Regions from separate parts of the Mesobacillus sp. ABV4_180 genome, predicted to be linked through region 1. Evidence: predicted binding sites of a transcription regulator. Region 1 holds the regulator's gene; each other region holds the start of a gene.

Region 1 (2,269 bases):
GGCGGATGATTTCTCCTCCGTCATGTGATTCGTAGCCGGCGATGATTTTCAGCAGGGTGGATTTGCCTGCGCCGTTACGGCCGACTAGTGCAACTCTGTCACGGGTCTGTATTTCAAACTTTATATTCGATAAAATAAGATCAGCAGCAAAATATTTTGATAGCTGATTAACCTGTAATAATATCATTATTTTTTCACCTCTATTGCCTTAGAAATAGTGTAACCCATTACTATAGGCACGGCAATATATGCGATTGATCATTGTATTTGTGAACATAGAAACAAAGTTCACACACAAGTTTGTGAAAATAGTGTATCATTTGGATGAGAGGAGCTTGAACATGGCAGAATTTACGCATTTTAATGATGAAGGCAGAGCGAAAATGGTCGATGTCAGCGACAAACCTGAGACGGTCCGCACGGCATTAGCCCATTCAAGCATAACCGTGAATGAGGATATATATGTAAGGATAACTGAAAATAAAATGAAAAAAGGGGATGTACTGGCAGTTGCACAGGTAGCTGGCATTATGGCGGCGAAAAAGACGTCTGAAATCATCCCGATGTGCCACCCGCTTCCATTAACAGGCATTGACCTTTCGTTCGATTGGGAGCAAAATGGAAGTGACTATATTTTAAACATCTCAGCATCTGTAAAAACGAAAGGGAATACAGGTGTAGAAATGGAAGCGTTAACAGCAGCTTCAGCATGTGCGCTGACTGTTTATGATATGTGTAAGGCCGTCGACAAAGGCATGGTGATCGGCAAGACGTATTTAGTCGAAAAAACCGGCGGGAAAAACGGCGATTTTAAGAGAGAAGAGAAGCTGAAGTAGAAATTCGGACAGGGTGGAGGATGGAGAATGACGAACGATGCTATGAAGATTCCGCAGGCAACCGCAAAACGTTTGCCGCTGTATTACCGATTCTTATTGAACTTGCATTCTTCAGGAAAGCAAAGGGTATCATCTGCAGAGTTAAGTGAAGCGGTAAAAGTAGATTCAGCGACAATCAGAAGGGATTTTTCCTACTTTGGGGCATTGGGTAAAAAGGGATACGGCTACAATGTGAATTACCTGCTGACCTTTTTCAGGAAGACATTGGATCAGGATGAACTTACGAAAGTAGCCTTGATCGGTGTCGGTAATCTGGGAACGGCGTTCTTGAATTATAATTTTTCGAAGAACAACAATACGAAAATCGAAATTGCTTTCGATGTCGATCCTGGTAAGGTAGGTACACAAATCGGCGACGTACGGGTCTTCCATATGGATGACCTGGATAAAGTAGTTGTCGAGGAAGGCATTCAGGTTGCGATCCTGACTGTTCCATCAGCTGTAGCGCAGCCGATTACGGACCGATTGGTGCAAGCGAATATTAAGGGGATCCTGAACTTCACGCCTGCCAGGCTGAATGTGCCATCTTCAATCAGAATTCACCATATAGACCTGGCTGTTGAACTGCAATCATTGATTTATTTCCTGAAACATTATCCGACAGACAGTGAAATCGCAGAATAAAAAAAAGCTCCTTCGTGATGAAGGGGCTATTTTTTCTGGATTTGCTTCAATTTGAAATGGAACAGGATCATCCGGATGCCCGAACCAAAGTCGAAAGGGCAAGCGCGACGAGGAGATAGGAGAAAAATCCCCAGCCTGACTCGTTCACATTCTGGATCGCGAAATAGGTGAATAAGGTGCCTAACAAGATGTAGACAATGCCTGAAAATAAAGGCGATTGCTTCATAACTTAAAATCCCCCAATAAAGCTTTGAATTTTCTCTGCTTCTTTTATCATTCTCTCAATGTCTTCCCGGAATACGGATTGAAGCAGGACAACCATTGTATTCATTGTAACGTGGGCGATGATCGGAACGATGATCCGCTTTGTTTTTACATAAAGAAATGCAAAGGTGAAGCCCATCGCTGAGTATAAGATCACGTGCTCCGGCTCAAAATGCGCCAGGGCGAAGATCACGGAGCTGATCAGCGCGGCAAAAAAGAAGTTCATTTTCTTATGAAGGCTGCCGAAGATGATTTTCCGGAAGACGATCTCTTCTAAAATCGGACCGATGATCGAACTGACCAGGATAACTATAGGGAAGTTCTCAATCAGTTTAATGATCTCCTGTGTATTTTCGGAACCCATTTCGATGCCGATCATATTTTCAATACTGCCGGCAATCGATTGGGCGAATAGAGCGAGAAACACACCGGCAATTGCCCAGGCAGCAGAGCTTGCCGGCGTAGCCGCGTCCCGCAAATCAGCC
Region 2 (2,269 bases), 4.0 Mb from region 1:
CATTGTCTTATTTTACTCAATCATTCAATGAGTACTTCAAAACGAATCCTAAGAAGTGGAGGGAAGGTGCCTACCTGGAGCGCTTTCCTAGGGTGTACCAAGATAGCAAGAAATCTAAACTTTTTAGCAAGAATAAGCAAGAAGGTGATGGATTGTACACCTATAATGAGTTTAAGTGGTTGGACTTGGCCAAAGTACGAACCATCGAGTTTCCAGTGTGCACAACTGTGAAAAGGCAGAGGTTTGGACCTTATCATGAAGGAATTCCCGAGATGTGGGAAGATTTTTACCACTGGTCCAATTCAAGAGGTCTGCTTAATTCGTCCACTTTCATTTTCGGGATTCCCACGAGCAATCCATATATTACTCCTCCTGAAAACAGCCGTTATGAATTCCACATGCAAGCAGGGGAAGCGGACCAACTGCAAGATAATCTAACACATTTTAAAGGCGGCAAGCATGTCGTTTATGAATTTGATGACTTTGTTGATTACAGCGACAGGGGCCTGCTGATTGAGTGTTATTCAGAGCTTTACAGCTACTGGCTGCCGCGCAGCGGATACAAATATTTGGGGAATCCGATAGAACTTGTTCATTTTGAAAAAGAAGAAAACTCGTTGAATGTCACAAGCAAAATCAAGGCGATCGCATTGGCGATTGAGCCAAAATAGGAAATGAGGGTATGTATGTCAATGGAATTGGAGCAGCTGAACCTCCTGCCAATCATTTTGGGCGGCGTACTGTATATGATTTACGGAGGAATTTATTATTCTGTATTATTGTCAAATAAGCACCAGGAAGTTTTACAGCATCAATCAAACGGACCATTCAAGTATATATATTCTGTACTCATTGCTTTTGTAAATTCATTTATTGTCGCAATTCTGATCCAGACAGCTGGAGCTGAAAACCTGCTGGAAGGACTGGTTATCGGATTCCTTCTAGGACTGGTTATCACATTAGTTTATGTGAAAAATGCCTTGTTTGGACTCATGAGCAGGAGGTCATTGTTCATTGCGATTGGGGATCATCTGGTAGTGTTCACCTTGTTGGGTATATTGCATGGTGTGCTGATTTAATAAATATAATCAAGGGAACTAGCCTAGTCCTTAAGGATTGGGCTATTGTTTTGATTTGGCGGCAATGCAGCTGGAAACTAGAAGCACTAAATTTTGTAACCGTTTTAAAAAAAGCCAATAAATGTTCACAAGCGGATGAGCAGACTTGAGGTACAATTTAAGTAAAGTTATATGTGATTAATTTCACATTCTCTGAAAAAAAGGAGTCCTGAAGTCATGGCTTATTACAAACCTGAACAAATTATGGAGATTACCATTGGGAACGGGCAAAAGAAGGCGGGCTACCCGCTGCTGCAAACGTTGATTCTCGGTTTTCAGGCTGGGGCATTCATTTCACTAGGCTTTTTGCTTTATATAAGGGTGACGGCTCCGCTTGCCGGTCCGCTTGAAGGCTTGAGCAGCTTGATCGGCGCAGCGGTATTTCCGATCGGGCTGATCCTGACGCTGCTTGCGGGAGGGGAGCTGCTGACAGGGAATATGATGGCCGTGCCGCTTGCCGGGATTGCGCGAAAACTCACGGTATGGCAGGTAATAAAAAATTGGAGCCTGATTACGATCAGCAATTTTCTTGGCGCGATTTTCGTCGCGTATGTGTTCGGGCATATAACAGGCTTGACGGAATCAGGGGTTTTCCTCGAGAAAACGATCAGCATCGCGGAGCATAAAATTGAGGCGACATTCTTGCAAGCGTTCCTATCAGGAATCGGCTGCAACTGGCTGGTCGCACTGGCGGTCTGGCTATCGTACGGATCGGAGGACATGGGAGGGAAAATCCTTGGAATCTGGTTCCCGACGATGGCATTTGTCGCGATTGGATTCCAGCACGTCGTCGCCAACATGTTCGTCATCCCAGCCGCGATTTTCGCCGGACATTTTACCTGGCTAGAATACATCGAAAACTTTGTCCCAGTGTTCCTCGGAAACGCAACAGGAGGCACGCTGTTCGTCGCCATGGCCTACTGGTACTCCTACAATAAAAAATCTGTACCGCAGAACAAACCATCTGTCGCATTGGTGAAAAACAGCAGCGTGTCAGTGAAATAATCGAAGATAAAAAAACGGCCACTCATCAAGCGAATGAGTGGCCGAAGCTTTAAGCTGCTTCTGATTCTTTTGAGTGGACCTGCTTCATAAAGTCGTTTACATCGGATGGTACTTTGCGGTCGAGCTTTGACACGATGTAAACGGAC
Region 3 (2,269 bases), 3.9 Mb from region 1:
TCACCGGCTTTAATCAGTACGCCAGCTTCGGTGATGGTCAATGCACCAGCCCCAACTGCAGCAGCGATCATCGCTGAGAAGATGACGAGAGCATTAGCCCCAAGCATTAGAGCAACACCAGCACCAACAGCGGGAGCCATCAGGCTTGTGGCAATAGTACCAATCTGAACCAGAGCGTCAATTCCAAAGTTAGCGCCGATATTCTTAATTAAAAGTCCGATACCTAGTGTTACGAAGATCCCTTGTGCGATTCCTGTAGAAGCTTTAAATATTCTTGGCATTACATAATCTTTCATAAGGATGCGCCTTCTTTCTTAGTAGTAGGATTATGCTTGAACAGTTGCTAAAGCTTTTTCTTGATAGCCGATGCTCGCCATGTAGTTCCGCAGTACAGCATTTGAATTCCTGAATTTCCTTTGTTCCTCTTCTGTTAAGCGAAGCTCGACGACCTCTTTAATTCCTTCTCTTGTGATAATTGCCGGAACCCCAGTGCAAAGTTCTGTTTCACCGTACTCTCCATCTAACACGCAAGAGAGGGCAATGATGCGATGGTCATCGTTGAAAATTGATTTAGTGATGAAGGCAATCGCATTTCCGATGCCATAATAAGTTGTTCCTTTTCTTTTCAGTATTTCAAATCCTACTTTTTTGACATCCTCAACGATTTGGTCTAAATCAATGTCACCAAGCTGTTTTTTTCGCTCATCTAAAATTTGCACAAGAGGCTTGCCGCCGACTGAGACATGAGACCATGCAGCGAACTGGGAATCCCCATGCTCACCCATTGTGTACCCGTAAATGCTGCGCGGATCCACATCGAGAATTTCAGATAAATAGGTTTTCAGTCTTGAAGAATCAAGGGAAGTTCCTGTTCCGATGACGCGATTCCTTGGCAAACCTGACAGCTTCCAAACATGATAAGTGATGATGTCCACAGGATTTGAAGCGATAAGGAAGATGCCATTGAAACCGCTCGCCATGATTTGCGGAATCATATCCTCCATGATTTTCGCACCGATTCCCAATGTGTCCAGACGAGTCTGTCCTGGCTTTGGCGGCGGGCCTGCTGTGATGACCACGATGTCCACATCACCCAAGTCCTGATAAGTACCTGCATGGACTTTCGTTCTTGAATTAGTGAAGTCAATGCAATGGGATAAGTCCAATGATTCACCAATTGCTCTTTCCTTATTTATATCAACCATGATCAGCTCGTCGCAGATTCCCTGGTTTAGGATGGAGTAAGCTGCACTAGATCCAACCAATCCTGTTCCGATAATCGCTACTTTTCTAATATGCTGTTGCATGAGGGTCATCTCCTTGAGGTTAGTTGGTTGATCTTTTTATTGTGAAGTATTTCACATGTTTCATTAAAAAAATAAGATCAACCTTTGAAAAATAATTTTGTTTGTGATTCATTTCACATTATTATTGTAAAACGAATATTATCACCTTGCAACCATTGGAAACGCTATCAATATGTATAAAAATTGACCAAAAAATGAAGGGGATGTGTACGAAAACTAAAAATTACGTTATCTCAAACTAATGATACATTCGAAGCCTAAAAAAACTTACGGAGAATACAAGAGTCGACATGTTTAATAGATAGAGGAAGATATACTTGTTAATAGACAAAATGCAGGAAGAGATTGGAAAGGGGCTGAAGCATGAGAAAATCAGGCAGTTTAATGCTGGCAATCGGTTTAGTGATGACAGTGGGACAGCCTGCTGAAGCGACTGATCTTTTAGATATAAGAGATAAGCGATTGGAACTCAAACAAGAAGTTTTAGAAAAAGAAAGCCAAATTGAAACAATGGGCAAGGACGAAAAGAAATACCTTGAAGAGCTTAAGGCATTGGATGATGAAATGGCTGAGGTTAACGAGAAAATACGTAACCTTCACACCGTCCTTAATTCTTCTGAAAAAACTGTTGCAGAAATGAAAAATGAAATCGCCGATCTAAGCGACAAAATTCTACTTCGAGAACAGCTAATTAGCGAAAGGCTGCGGACCATGCAGACCCAGGACGGTTTGGGCATGTATATGGATTTAATTTTCGACTCAAAAAGCCTGTCACAATTATTCGATACAGCTACTGTCATAAGCACGATCATGAAAGCTGACAAGGATTTGCTGGCGAAACAACAAGTTGATCAGCAAACATTGAAGGACCAAGAAAAAGAGTTGCAGCAAAAAATTGTTTCATTAGAAAGTGCTCACAAGGAAAAGCAGTCGTTAAAAGCCGAGCTGCAAAAAAAGGCAGA

The links. The regulator Rex, encoded in region 1, represses fermentation and respiration genes when NADH is low (regulators of the CRP and FNR family bind a similar motif). The targets are predictions, from matches to a motif close to TTGTGAAATATTTCACAA.
Region 2: ACXAEA_RS20730 (formate/nitrite transporter family protein) is a predicted target of Rex. The motif match lies at 1,251-1,268, and genes of this name have one in related genera.
Region 3: ACXAEA_RS20150 (L-lactate dehydrogenase) is a predicted target of Rex. The motif match lies at 1,347-1,364, and genes of this name have one in related genera.

Annotation. Positions count from the first base shown of each region.
Region 1 is NZ_JBSWTJ010000001.1:49,646-51,914, reverse strand. Features, by position in the region: gene ACXAEA_RS00225 (ABC-F family ATP-binding cassette domain-containing protein) at 1-187, opposite strand, end outside; gene moaC (cyclic pyranopterin monophosphate synthase MoaC) at 342-836, shown strand; gene ACXAEA_RS00215 (redox-sensing transcriptional repressor Rex) at 864-1,520, shown strand; partial or broken gene ACXAEA_RS00210 (YdiK family protein) at 1,547-1,746, opposite strand; gene ACXAEA_RS00205 (lysostaphin resistance A-like protein) at 1,750-2,269, opposite strand, start outside.
Region 2 is NZ_JBSWTJ010000001.1:4,075,919-4,078,187, reverse strand. Features, by position in the region: gene ACXAEA_RS20740 (AraC family transcriptional regulator) at 1-671, shown strand, start outside; gene ACXAEA_RS20735 (DUF1761 domain-containing protein) at 687-1,079, shown strand; gene ACXAEA_RS20730 (formate/nitrite transporter family protein) at 1,296-2,123, shown strand; gene ACXAEA_RS20725 (sodium/solute symporter) at 2,173-2,269, opposite strand, start outside.
Region 3 is NZ_JBSWTJ010000001.1:3,950,074-3,952,342, reverse strand. Features, by position in the region: gene ACXAEA_RS20155 (PTS sugar transporter subunit IIC) at 1-296, opposite strand, end outside; gene ACXAEA_RS20150 (L-lactate dehydrogenase) at 327-1,307, opposite strand; gene ACXAEA_RS20145 (murein hydrolase activator EnvC family protein) at 1,671-2,269, shown strand, end outside.